DNA from 4 places in the Bradyrhizobium sp. JR3.5 genome. Region 1 is predicted to be linked to each of the others. Evidence: predicted binding sites of a transcription regulator. Region 1 holds the regulator's gene; each other region holds the start of a gene.
The links. Region 1 encodes LexA, which represses DNA repair genes until DNA is damaged. Its sites were predicted from a motif close to TGTTCNNNNTGTGTTCNG; they were not measured.
Positions count from the first base shown of each region.

Region 2: the regulator LexA is predicted to act here: its motif matches at 1,018-1,035, upstream of ACVWW1_RS34075 (ATP-dependent Clp protease adaptor ClpS).
Region 3: the regulator LexA is predicted to act here: its motif matches at 2,251-2,268, upstream of ACVWW1_RS44600 (ImuA family protein).
Region 4: the regulator LexA is predicted to act here: its motif matches at 965-982, upstream of ACVWW1_RS10870 (single-stranded DNA-binding protein).

Region 1 is NZ_JBSRYV010000001.1:1,855,014-1,858,233, forward strand. Features, by position in the region: gene ACVWW1_RS09350 (ComEC/Rec2 family competence protein) at 1-243, shown strand, start outside; gene ACVWW1_RS09355 (hypothetical protein) at 240-467, opposite strand; partial or broken gene ACVWW1_RS09360 (hypothetical protein) at 613-1,043, opposite strand; gene lexA (transcriptional repressor LexA) at 1,300-2,004, opposite strand; gene ACVWW1_RS09370 (molybdopterin molybdotransferase MoeA) at 2,236-3,220, opposite strand, start outside.
Region 2 is NZ_JBSRYV010000002.1:3,592,111-3,595,330, forward strand. Features, by position in the region: gene ACVWW1_RS34075 (ATP-dependent Clp protease adaptor ClpS) at 1-992, opposite strand, end outside; partial or broken gene ACVWW1_RS34080 (mechanosensitive ion channel domain-containing protein) at 1,314-3,220, shown strand, end outside.
Region 3 is NZ_JBSRYV010000002.1:5,812,606-5,815,825, forward strand. Features, by position in the region: partial or broken gene ACVWW1_RS44590 (inorganic phosphate transporter) at 1-25, opposite strand, end outside; gene ACVWW1_RS44595 (UdgX family uracil-DNA binding protein) at 622-2,085, opposite strand; gene ACVWW1_RS44600 (ImuA family protein) at 2,340-3,131, shown strand; partial or broken gene ACVWW1_RS44605 (Y-family DNA polymerase) at 3,025-3,220, shown strand, end outside.
Region 4 is NZ_JBSRYV010000001.1:2,163,010-2,166,229, reverse strand. Features, by position in the region: gene ACVWW1_RS10875 (outer membrane protein) at 1-703, opposite strand, end outside; gene ACVWW1_RS10870 (single-stranded DNA-binding protein) at 1,150-1,644, shown strand; gene ACVWW1_RS10865 (DUF2306 domain-containing protein) at 1,902-2,300, shown strand; partial or broken gene gyrA (DNA gyrase subunit A) at 2,515-3,220, shown strand, end outside.

The DNA.
Region 1 (3,220 bases):
CGGGACTGCGCGGCCTCGGTGATCGATGCCGAGCGGCTGCGGCGCCACGGCGCGCTGGTGCTGCGGCGCATCAGCGACGGCTACGCCATCGATGCGGTCAAGCCCGGAGGGATCGACCGGCCATGGTCGCCAGCGGTTCCCGGCGATGGCGAGAGCGAGACCACGCTGCGCGCACCCGCCAGCGCGCCCCGGCCCGCCGTCGATGCGACGCCGGCCGAGACCGATTTGCAGGGCGAGGATTAGCCGTTGTCGGGTAAGGGGCCGGTCGGCAGCTCGAACAGGCCGAGATGGTATTCGTCGGAGTCGGGGCCCGCGTCGGGCTTCTTGACGAGGGTGAAGGAAGCCTCGGGGAATTGCTCCCAGACCTTCAGGTCGTCAGCCGTCACCGTCAGCCAGCCGAACCGGAACATGTAGCGACCCGGCTCCGTGACGCGTCCAGCCTTTTGCCATGTGACCTTGTCGACCACCACGCACGTCCTCCGTGCCCGATGATGCGCCAAGGCGCGCGCCGACGCAATTCTCCAGCTGCGCCCCGGAACCCGGCGTCCGGGGTCGCTCGAAATCGCTTAGGTCATCCGCCGCTGAACAGCTCATTCCGCGGCGACGATGCGCTCAACCCAAAAACAGCGACGCAAATGCGGAGGGCCGTCGCTCCACAACCTTCGGCTTCTGCTCGACCGGCGGATGCAGTGCCGGCAATTGCAGCACGCTGACGCGTTGTCCCTCGACGAGCTGGGTCACCAGCACATGGCTGCCGTCGGGGAATTCGACCGCGTCATGATGGCGATCGGGAACGTCGGGCTCGACTTCATTGAACACGCGCCGACGCGGAAGTTCATCGTCTTGGTCCAGATCCAGCGGCTGTCGTAGCGAACGTTCTCGGCGAAAGCGAGCTCGGTGCCCGGCAGCATGCAGACCGCGACAGTGGGATCGGTCTCCGAAGCAAAGCCGCGGGTCGACGTGCCGCGGAAAGTCGTGGTGATCAGCGTCTCTCCAACAATGGCGGGGCGCGACGCCACGGCGTGCAGACTATAGTCACACATCGGATGGCTCCTCAAATCGAGGTAGCGACCCGTGCCTCTCCTTGAGGCATAGGGCCTCTACCAGAGTGGACGATAGCGAACGAGTGTCTCCTCGCTTCTGGGCGATTGTACGACTGGTCGCCCAACGCTCCCGATCACAAACACGCGACGCTGCGTGAGAGGTATCGGAGCGCATCGGGCAAACAGCACGTTACGCTATCATTCAAGGAACGATCCGATGTGTCGCTCGTTCCCGGCCGCCGCAAGTATTTGAAATTCAGTATTTGCGATAGAGGCCGATCAGCTTGCCCTGGATGCGCACCCGGTTCGGCGGCAGGATGCGCACTTCATAGGCGGTGTTGGCCGGCTCCAGAGCGATTGATGCGCCGCGGCGGCGGAAGCGCTTCAGGGTGGCTTCCTCCTCGTCGATCAGCGCCACCACGATGTCGCCGGTGTTGGCGACGTCGTTGCGCTGGATCAGCGCCATGTCGCCGTCGAGGATGCCGGCATCGACCATCGAGTCGCCGCGCACTTCCAGCGCATAGTGCTCGCCGGAGCCGAGCATGTCGGGCGGTACGCTGATGGTGTGGCTGCGGGTCTGCAGCGCCTCGATCGGCGTACCGGCGGCGATCCGGCCCATCACGGGGACCGCGACCGGACGGTTGCCGTCGTCCTCGGCGATCGGCGGCGTGCTGGTGCGCTTGCCGAGGGTGCCTTCGATCACGCTCGGGGTGAAGCCGCGGCGGCCGTTACCGCCGCCGGCCGAGAGCTCGGGCAGCTTGATGACCTCGATGGCGCGGGCGCGGTTGGGCAGGCGGCGGATGAAGCCGCGCTCTTCCAGCGCAGTGATCAGGCGGTGGATTCCGGATTTCGAGCGCAGGTCGAGCGCATCCTTCATCTCGTCGAACGAGGGCGGTACGCCGGCCTCTTTCAGACGTTCATTGATGAAACGCAGAAGTTCGTACTGTTTGCGCGTGAGCATCTCGAGTATTCCCCCGGTTGGTAGCGTCGTTCGATTCCGAGACTTTTCAGGCGGGGCCAGTCCTCAGGAGCACGGTGCTCATCACAAGCGCTCCTTCGCGGCCTCCCATTTGTACACACCAGTACTCGAAACAAATCATGAACGGACACTATATGTTCGATATGTGTTCCGCAACCACTTAATTTCCGGTGAACACATCCGGCGGGCGCTCAAGCGATGCGGTCTCCGCTGTCACTCGGGCAGCATCAGGATCTCGCATTCGCTGCTTTTGACGGCGGCAGGCGCAAACGGCGGACGCACGAGAAGTGCCCGTGCCGCAGCGAGATTCCCGAGCAGCGACGAGTCCTGCTGCGTGACAGGCGTTGCGATCAGCATGCCGTCCTCGCGCTCCTCGAGGCGTGCGCGCAGATAGTCCTCGCGCTGGTCGTTGGCGGCGAGGTCGCGGCCGAGCACTGCGCTCGCGCGGCGGTGATGAATCGCTTTTCGGCCGCTCAGTGCCCGAATCAACGGCACCAGAAACAGGAAGGCGCAGACATAGGAGGACACCGGATTGCCGGGCAGGCCGATCACCCGCATCGCGCCGAGCCGGCCATGCATCATCGGCTTGCCGGGCCGCATCGCGATCCGCCAGAACGCCATCTCGACGCCCTCGGCCTCCAGCGACTGCTTGACCAGGTCGTGGTCGCCAACCGAGGCGCCGCCGGTCGTGATCAGGATGTCGGCACCGGTCTCGCGCGCCCGGCGGATACCGGCGGTGGTGGCCTCCACCGTGTCGGCGGCAACCCCGAGATCGACGGTCTCGGCGCCTTCGGCGCGCGCCAGCGCCCGCAGCGCATAGCCGTTGGAATAGACGATCTGGCCGGGGCCGGGCGTCGAGCCCGGCATCACCAGCTCGTCGCCGGTCGCCAGCACCGCGACCTTCGGACGGCGGTGCACCGGGAGGTCCGGATAGTTCATGGCGGCCGCCAGCGACAGCGCGCGATCGGAGAGGCGGCTGCCGGCATCGAGCAGCACGTCGCCTTCACGGAAGTCGACGCCGGCCGGGCGGATGTGCCGTCCGGCGGTTGCGGCCTCGGTAATCGTGATGTGGTCGCCGTCGACGGCGGTGTCTTCCTGGATGATGACGGCGTCGGCGCCATCGGGGATCACGCCGCCGGTGAAGATCCGCACCGCTTCGCCGGGGCCGACCGTGCGCTCGAACGGCCGGCCGGCGGCG
Region 2 (3,220 bases), on a different contig from region 1:
CGCTCCGGCAGGATCACGTCATGGCGGGCCACCGTCGGCAGGCGATGCACGGTGACGCCGCGGGCGCGGCCGCGATAGTCGGCGGCATCTTCCAGCGACAGAATCTTGCCGCGATAGGATCGTGCCGCATGCACGGCCGCTTCCAGCTCGGCAAAGGTTCGTTGCACCAAGACGTTTCCGGCGATGCCTGCGGGTACCGCGAGCTCGATGCGCAAGCCCGGCTCGCTCCGATAATCTCGATGGTAGCTGAGCAGCACCGCGTAGCGCAGCTCTTCGGTCTGGCACAGCCACAAGCCATTGGTGAGGCATTTCACCGGCTCGGACTCGCCGACGTCGACGTCGTGATATTGCGGCGGCGCGATCGCCGGAGCGTTGCGGCTGTTTTCCATCAGCGCGGCGAAAGCGAGGGTCTCGTAGCGATGCTCCTCATGGAGGCCGAAGAAATGGAGCGGCGTATCGAACAGCCGGTCGATCGCGATCTGAACATCGGCACGCATGTGACCAGGAAATTGCCGCGACCGGGTCAGGATCTGGTTGCGTGGCACTCCCGCAAAATGCCAATCGAGCGCTATGAAGGCATATCGGAACTCCTCGCCCGGCAGCTTTTCCGAACTGGCCCTGGCGGCGAGCAGGCAGTTGCTGCACAGGCAGACCGTCTTGCGGCTGAGAAAAACGTCCGTCACAGGATCCAGCACGCCACAGAGGTCACACGGCCTGGCCGCATCGGGAGCCGTGCTCGTGATCAGCAACGAATGACCATTGCTGCGGATCAGCTGCTGGGCGGACTCCAACAGCGCCTGGGCCACGCCCGCTGGATAGGGGCCGCAGGCGATTCCGTTCAGGGTCTCGATCCGTGCGGTGGCGGCAACCGCCTCTTTCCGGGACTTGCCGAATACCGTGCGCAGCAGGTCGCGCATGAATTCTATCGGTGTCTCGCTATCGTCGTGAATGAACAGCTTGATCGGGCCGCCCTCGTCAAAGACATCGTGCATGATCACCTCGAAACGCAATCGGAACCAGAACAAAATAAGAACATCATAGCGACGGCTGCGCGTCAAGCGAAAGATTGTCCCGCCTCAGCCCTGGCGTGTGGCGCGCAGATCGGCCCGCTCGGCCGGAACGACCTCCATGCGTAAACGCCGCTCAACACCTGTGACGATTGTGTTGCGGCAAATGCCAAGAGATGGTCGTCGCGGCGGCAAACTTCCGACACATCATCAAGGCGAAAAGGGGCGATCCGACATGGCGCGAGCGCGAGAGCAGAGTCCTCCCGGGGATCTGCGGTCGCGCAACTATTTTAATAAGAGGCCCTCGTGTCGCACAAACTTCGCTTTGCGCTTTTCCTCATCCTCGCCCTGTTCGTCTCGCCCGCGCTTGCGCAGCCGGCCACGAAGCCGGCGCCGCCGCAACCCAGTACCAGCGACGCATTGACGCCGGAGCAGGCGAAGCGTGCGCTCGACGCGCTGCAGGACGACAAGAAGCGCGGCGAGATCATCAACACGCTGCGCGCCATCGCCAATGCCTCGCCGCAGGCGGCCGCGCAGCCGGCGCCCGAGCAGCAGTCGCCGATCCCGCTCAGCGCGGACAGCCTCGGCGCGCAGCTTCTGCTGATGGTCTCGGAGCAGGTCGGCGAGATGTCGCGCGAGGTTGCCGACGTTGCGCGCACGCTGACGCATTTCCCGGCGTTCTATTACTGGTTCCTGCGCACCGCCAACGATCCGGCCGCCTATGGCCTCATGATCGACATCGCCTGGAAGCTGGCGCTGGTGCTCGGCTGCGCGCTGGCTGCCGAATGGGTGGTGTTCCGCCTGATCAAGCGGCCGGTCGCGTTCCTTGAAGCGCGGCTGCCGCAGACCGCGCGCGTGCCGGTGCAGGCGCTCGCCAGCGCCGATCCGCCGTCGTCGGTTGCCGACGTCACGCCGGAGGGCGATCTGCATCGCCGCCGGCTCAGCCTGGCACGGGCCTGGCAGTCGCTGGTCCGGCTGCCTTTCGTGCTCGGGCGCCTCGTGCTCGAGCTGCTGCCGGTGGTCGTGTTTCTCAGCGTGGCCGCCGCGCTGCTCAGCACCGAGATCGGCAATCAGTCGACCACGCGGCTCGTGATCCTCGCGGTGATCAACGCCTATGCCTTCTCGCGCGCGCTGATCTGCGCGGTGCGCGCGCTGGCCGGCCCGTTCGGCCTGGTCCGCGTCCGTGCCGAGACCGCGGCCTATATCGAGATATGGGCGCGGCGCATCGTCGCCGTCGGGGTCTCGGGGATCTGCTTGGCCAATGTCGCATTGCTGCTTGGGCTGTCCCACGCCGGCTACGCCGCGCTGCTCCGGCTCGTGATGCTGGTGGTGCACCTCTTCGTCGTCGTCATCATCCTGCAATGCCGCCGCCAGGTCGCCGACGTCATCCGCGCGCCGGCCGATCGCACCGGCCTTGCGGCGCGGACGCGCAATCGTCTCGCTTCGCTGTGGCATGTGCTGGCGATCGCGCTCGATCTCGCGCTGTGGGCGGTGTGGGCGCTCAACATCCGCAACGGCTATTCGCTGCTGCTGCAATATTTCGTCGGCACCGTCGCGGTGCTGCTGGTCACCCGGCTCGTCACCATGGTGGTGCTGAGCCTGATCGATCGCGGCTTCCGCATCAGCCCGGACCTGATGCAGCGCTTCCCGGGGCTCGAGACCCGCGCCAACCGCTATCTGCCGCTGCTGCGCAAGGTGGTTACGGCGGTGATCGCCCTGGTCGGCTTCGTCGCGCTGCTCGAGGTCTGGGGCGTCGATGCCATCGTCTGGTTCTATGGCGGCCAGATCGGCTCTCGCCTGATCTCTCGGCGCTGGTGACGATCGGCATCGCCGCGCTCGCCGCGGCGGTAATCTGGGAAGTCGCCAATGCGCTGATGGACCGGCAGATCGACACGCTGTCGCGTGAGGGGCATTTCGCCCGCGCCGCGCGCCTGCGCACCTTCCAGCCGATGCTGCGCACCGCGCTGTTCTGCATCATCGTCGCAGTGGTCGGGCTCACCGCGCTCAGCGAGATCGGCGTCAATGTAGCGCCGCTGCTCGCCGGCGCCGGCATCGTCGGCATCGCGATCGGCTTCGGTTCGCAGAAGCTGGTGCAGGATCTCATCACCGGGCTGTTCCTGCTGCTCGAGAACACTGTGCAGGTCGGCGACACCGTCACGGTGTCAGGCTTGTCGGGCGTGGTCGAGAACGTCTCGATCCGCACCATGCGGCTT
Region 3 (3,220 bases), on a different contig from region 1:
AGCCGGGTAACGCCATATCGCTCATGGTAAACTCCTGTCCCAATGCCCCCGATTTTGATCGATGCATATGACAGGCAATTGAAATCCGGCCCGCGAAATGAGCCGGTCCACACCCATGACGGTGGACATCCCGCCGAATTGTTCTGCAACGCATTGAAGGTCCACGGGCCTTCGCGGCCTCGTGGCAATCTTCAGCAACAGACGATCACCGATCGCGCAATGATCGTGACTGAGGTCACCGTCCGGGTTTCGCGGAGCGAGACATTTGGAAGGTGAGGACGCCGGCAGCGAGACGTCGGGCCCGTGAAGCCACGCCACGGGAAATCGAGGTCACCGGAAAACCTGGCAACCAGGAATTCAAATAACCAGAAATCCAGCGCGTGCTGCGGACGAGTGAGTGAGGAGGGAGGATTGCGAGATGAGGTGGCGCGCCGCACGATTGGGGCTAGCAAACCGCGCAGCGCGCCCGCCTCAGGTACGTCATGGCGTGAACATGACGCCCGATACCTATGGAACATGTCACAGTACCACGGATCAATTAAAGGTTGTAGGTATTTGTCAGCGTCCAGAAACAATTTCACGTTGAAGTGTTGTCCCTGGTTCCGCCGGTTATGGCGCAACTCAGGCCGCGCGGGCCGGATTGCGCAACTGATCTGCGGCAATTTTCAGATCGTCGACAAAACGCTGATATTCCAGCGCTCTGGCTTTCTCGTCGGGCAGCCGCAACAGGTAGGACGGGTGTACGGTGACGAGCACCTTGGTTCCGTCGTGATCGATCAGGCGGCCGCGGTTCTTGTTGATCGGGGTGATCTTGCCGAGCACGCTCTGCGCTGCGGTAGCGCCGAGCGCCACCACGAGTTCCGGCCTGATGGCGTCAAGCTCGCGTGCGTACCACTGGCGGCAGGCGCGGATCTCCGGCGTGCCCGGCTTCTGGTGCAGCCGGATCTTGCCGCGCGGCACGAATTTGAAGTGCTTCACCGCGTTGGTGATGTAGACCCTGGCGCGCGCGATGCCGGCGTCCTCAAGCGCGCGATCGAGCATCTGCCCGGCCGGTCCGACAAAGGGATGGCCTGCGAGATCTTCCTTGTCGCCGGGCTGCTCGCCGACCAGCATCAGCGACGCGTCTTGCGGCCCTTCGCCGAACACGGTCTGGGTTGCGTCCTTCCATAGCGGGCAGGCGCGGCAATCGGCGGCCTCTTCGCGCAAGGCAGCGATCGTGTCGTGAGCTTGTTTGTCTTGGATCTGCTTGTCTTTGACTTGTTTGTCTCGGGCTTGCTTGCGGGCCATCGGCTCATCCTGCGGCTTCAGCGGCGCGGCCGCCTTGCGTGCAATGAAGGGGCCGCTGGTCATGCGCATGGCGTCTTCGATCAGCGGCTTAATGATCGAGTCCTCGGGCAGGTTCCTCCAATAGGCCTGCGGCATCTCCATCACTTTCAGCCGCGCGGGATTGAAGAGGCCGTTGTCATGACGCCGCCAGGCCTCCTCGAGCCGATCCTCGCTCGGCACCTCGGATTTGGCGATGCCCGGCGAGATCGAGATCGCGTGCCCGTCCCAATGCGCGCAGACGTCGGGAGTCAGGATCGACCACGGCATGTCGGCGAAGCGGCCGGCGAAGAAAGGTGCGGCGAGCTCGACGATGCGATGCTCCGGCTCGAACCAGGCGACGTAATGCGCCGTCCGCTCGCGGCCGATCTCGCGGAAGCGGAGCTGTGCGTGCATCCTGTCGATGTCGCCATAGACCGCGCGCGCCATCGCGTGGACCTCGGCGACGTCAGGATCATCAGTTGCGCTGAGCAGATCGTGATGGCTGCGAAGCCGCCACAGCAGGCGATAGAGCAGGGCGAAGCGCTCGTCATTGCGATGCAGGATCGCGGCCTTTGCAAGCTCGACGAATATGGCTGTCACGTTGAACCGCGCCTGTGGCGCATCGGGCAAGTCATTCACGCAGGAGGCTGACGACAGTTCGTCGTCCTTGCGTACGGTCCACGTGACCTCCGCAGGCTTCACATCATTCAGCGCCAATCGCCGCGCGGCCTTGCGCCAGCCCTCGAAATCGGTGTCATTGTCGAGCACGATGATACGCATGCGATTGCTCCGTTTCCGTCACGCCGCCATTTTTGGGGCCTGCGCGCCTGACTTGCGGAAGAGCAGGGCCATCCGGTTCGGCGGCTGCTGAATCCCATTGATTCCATTCATGAATCGATGGGCTCACCAATCCGATTGACTCCGCGGGCCCTGTTAGCTTTATATTAGAACATATCATGAACAAATGGGCCAGTCCCTGGTTCTCTGTTCTGGTCAGTGACGGCCTCAAATTTTCAGGTGGAAGGAGCGGCGCAATGAACGGCGCACGCACGGGTACGCTTGCGTCTCTGCGCGGCAGCATCGCGCGCATCGAGGCGCCATCGGAGGCGGCGATGCCGAATCGCATCGCGCTTGGACACACGAGCGCGGACGCGATGCTGCGCGGCGGGCTTGCACCGGCCGCGCTGCACGAGGTGTTCGCGGCCGGCCATCAAGGCGGCGCGGCGACCGGCTTCATCGCCGGGCTCGCCGGGCGGGTGTCAGCGCGCAAGCCGCTGGTCTGGGTGCGGCAGGATTTTTCCGATCGCGAAAACGGCGCGCTATCGATGCGCGGGCTCGCCGAACTCGGCCTCGATCCGCGCCTCTTGGTCACCGTGCGTGCCGCCGATGTCGACAGCGGCCTGCGCACCGCGGCCGACGCGCTCGCCTGCGATGCGCTCGGCGCGGTCGTGCTCGAGATCTGGGGCCATGCGCGCCAGCTCGATCTCGTCGCCAGCCGCAAACTGACCTTGGCTGCGCAAGCCTCCGGCGTCACCGCGCTGGTGCTGCGGATCGCAGCCACGCCGATCCCCTCGACCGCGGAGACGCGCTGGATCGTGCGCGCGGCGCATTCGCCGCCCGGCAATGCGGCTTGCGCCTGGGGCGCCCCGCGCTTCGAGGCCGAACTCGTGCGCAACCGTCATGGCCCGGTCGGGCGATGGATCATGGAATGGAAATGTGATGAGTGCCAATTCAGTGAACCGTCGGCGTATCCTCGGCCTGTGGCTGCCACGCCTGCCCATCGACCGCATCAAGCGCAAGCTCGCGCAGCCCGTCTCGCAAGCTGAAGCACGGGAGGTCGTAGGGCTCCCTCTCCCGCTTGCGGGGGAGGGCTGGGGTGGGGGTCTCGCCACGAGTCCCGCTGAGGAGAGAGCCC
Region 4 (3,220 bases), 310 kb from region 1:
GGACGGTGACGAGGTCGACGTCCTGGCGATCGCGGATGCTGCTGAACAGCGCGCCGGTCGGGGTGGTGAGGTTGTAGGTCTTGTCCTGCATGAACAGGTGGTCGTATTCGACACCGGCGGTCCAGTTCGGCGCGAAGCCGACTTCGATGCCGGCGCCGATGGTGCCGCCCCAGCGGGTGTCGCTGGTGCTGCCGGCGAGGACGCCGGTCGGCGTGAAGTAGGTGCTGAAGCGGTTGTCGGTCAGCGCCGCACCGCCCTTGGCGTAGAGCAGCACGTTGTTGACGGCGTAGCCGATCTGGCCGGTGAACAGGCCGAACGCGTCGATCTTGCTCTGGTTGGTGAAGAGACCCGGGAAGATCGCGCTGTTGTTGCTGCCCTTCAGGTCAGCCCAGTCGCCCTGCGCTTCGAGGCCAAACACCCAAGCGCCTGCCTGCCAGCGATAGCCGATCTGGCCACCGGCAACGCCGCCGGTCGCATCATGGCAACCATCCGAGCCGAGCAGCACGCCGCCCGGGACCTGGTCCCAGCAATTGTGGCTCGAGCCCCAGCCGCCGTTGGCGCCGATGTAGAAGCCGCTCCAGTCATAGACGGCGGCAATCATCGGCGGGGGCGCCTTGGTGTAGGGGCGCGCAGCGAGATCGGCAGCCGCGGCCGGCGCAGCGAACGCAATCAGGGCAACCGTAGCGAGCAAAAACTTCTTCATTATCAAACCCCCAGCTTCCCGATCGGCTTCCAAAGGTCCCGAAGCGCGATCTCAGACGCGAGCGCCCGTCTGATAGCTGGTACCTATACTTTGATTCAACCGGAAACGCCGTCTCCCAAATGCAACACTCGCGATAGAAGTGTCGACAATGCAAGACACTGATTTAACTAGCATTTTTGTAGAGCTTCGGAGCCCGTTGATGGCAGCGGTCGAAATCCGCGGCCACGCCATCGCCATCGGCCGCTTCTACGGCTGGTTGTAGCGAACAAAACTGGAACATTCTCCGCGGCGGTGCTATATGTCAATATCCGTGGATAAGCCGCGCGACGGCAAAGGCAGCGAACCGGCGCCGTCGTATAGGGTCATCCACGACGCCTGCAAAGTAAGTGGCGAAGGTTGAGAGTGGCGACCGATGTCCGGCGCCCGGTTTGAGTGGAGATGATGCGATGGCAGGAAGCGTGAACAAGGTGATCCTGGTTGGAAACCTCGGTAAGGATCCGGAGATCCGGCGGACGCAGGACGGTCGTCCGATCGCCAATCTTTCCATCGCCACCTCGGAAACCTGGCGCGACAAGGGCACCGGCGAGCGCAAGGAAAAGACCGAGTGGCACCGCGTCGTGATCTTCAACGAGGGCCTCTGCAAGGTCGCCGAGCAGTACCTGAAGAAGGGCGCCAAGGTGTACATCGAGGGTCAGTTGCAGACCCGCAAATGGACCGACCAGAGCGGCGTCGAGAAGTACTCGACCGAGGTCGTGCTGCAGGGTTTCAACTCCAACCTCACCATGCTCGACGGGCGGGGCGGTGGAGGCGGCAGCTTCGCCGATGATAGCGGCGGCAGCGATTTCGGTTCGTCCGGTCCGGTCAGCTCGGCGCCGCGCCGGGCGGTCGCCGCCGGCGGCGGCAGCCGCAACAGCGACATGGACGACGACATCCCGTTCTGACCGGAGGTCAGGCTTTCCGAGATTCGGTCAGACGCCGTTCCGTGACGATCATTAACCCGGAGCGGCGTCGAGATTTGTCGTGGCAGTTTCCTCGTGTGGACTATGAGGATAACTCTCTAAACGCCTGCGCGACCTTGTCCAACCGAAGACGGCCAGCGCGGGTTCCTCAGACTTTGACACAGGCCAATGTGAATGATATTTACATTGGCCTGCGGCGAGCGACGTCTGGCCGTGGGCTTCACTCGAGGGCTGTCATCATGAGCCTCGCGCCATTGTTCGACGCTGCGCCTGCGATCCCGCTCCACGCCTTTGCCGCGATGGCGGCCTTCGTGCTCGGCTCCATCCAGCTCGCCGCACCGAAGGGCACGCTGCCGCACCGGACGCTGGGCTGGATCTGGGTGATCCTGATGCTGGTCGTCGCCGGGAGCTCGTTCTGGATCCATCAGATCCAGCTGGTGGGCCCGTGGAGCCCGATCCACCTGCTGTCGATCTTCTCGCTGGTCATGCTGGTGCTCGGCGTGACGGCCGCGCGGAGCCACAACGTCCGCCGCCACAAGTTCACGATGATCGGCATTTTCTTCGGCGCGCTGGTGATTGCCGGCCTGTTCACCTTCATGCCCGGGCGGATCATGCACGCAGTGGTGTTCGGGCACTGAGGGAAGCGAAATCGCGAAGGGGGAACCCGCGTTCCATTCGCAATTCGCCGCTCACAATTCGCTTCCCGGGCCGGGCTGCGACCGAAGCCGCAAACAAACCCGTAAGTGCATGAAAAAACGAAGGGAAAAACGGCTTGCCGGAGCCGCGCAAGGGTGGTTATCAGGCCTCCGATGGTCTATATGATTCCCCAGCAGAACTGACCGGATTTCCCCTTTGTCCGAACCCGAAGACGACAAGCCCGGCGAGCCGCCGGTGCCCTCAGATATTCGTCCCGTTTCCATTCTCGACGAGATGAAGAAGTCCTACCTCGATTACGCGATGAGCGTGATCGTGTCGCGTGCGTTGCCCGACGCGCGCGACGGGCTCAAGCCGGTGCACCGGCGCATCCTCTATTCGATGCATGAGCAGGGACACACGCCGGACAAGAAATACGTCAAGTCCGCCCGCGTCGTCGGCGACGTGATCGGTAAATATCATCCGCATGGCGACCAGTCGATTTACGACGCGATGGTCCGCATGGCGCAAGACTTCTCGCTGCGGGTGCCGCTGATCGACGGCCAGGGCAATTTCGGCTCGGTGGACGGCGATCCGCCGGCGGCCTATCGATATACCGAGGCACGGCTGACGAAGGCGGCGCTTGCCGTTCTGGCCGACATCGACATGGACACCGTCGATTTCCAGCCGAACTACGACAACTCGGAGAAGGAGCCGTCGGTTCTGCCGGCCCGGTTCCCGAACCTGCTGGTCAATGGCGCCGGCGGCATCGCCGTCGGCATGGCGACCAACATCCCGCCGCACAATCTCGGCGAGGTCGTCGACGCCTGCGTGGCGCTGATCGATAATCCGGCGCTCACGATCGACGAGTTGATCGACATCATTCCCGGACCGGACTTCCCGACCGGCGGCGTCATCCTGGGCC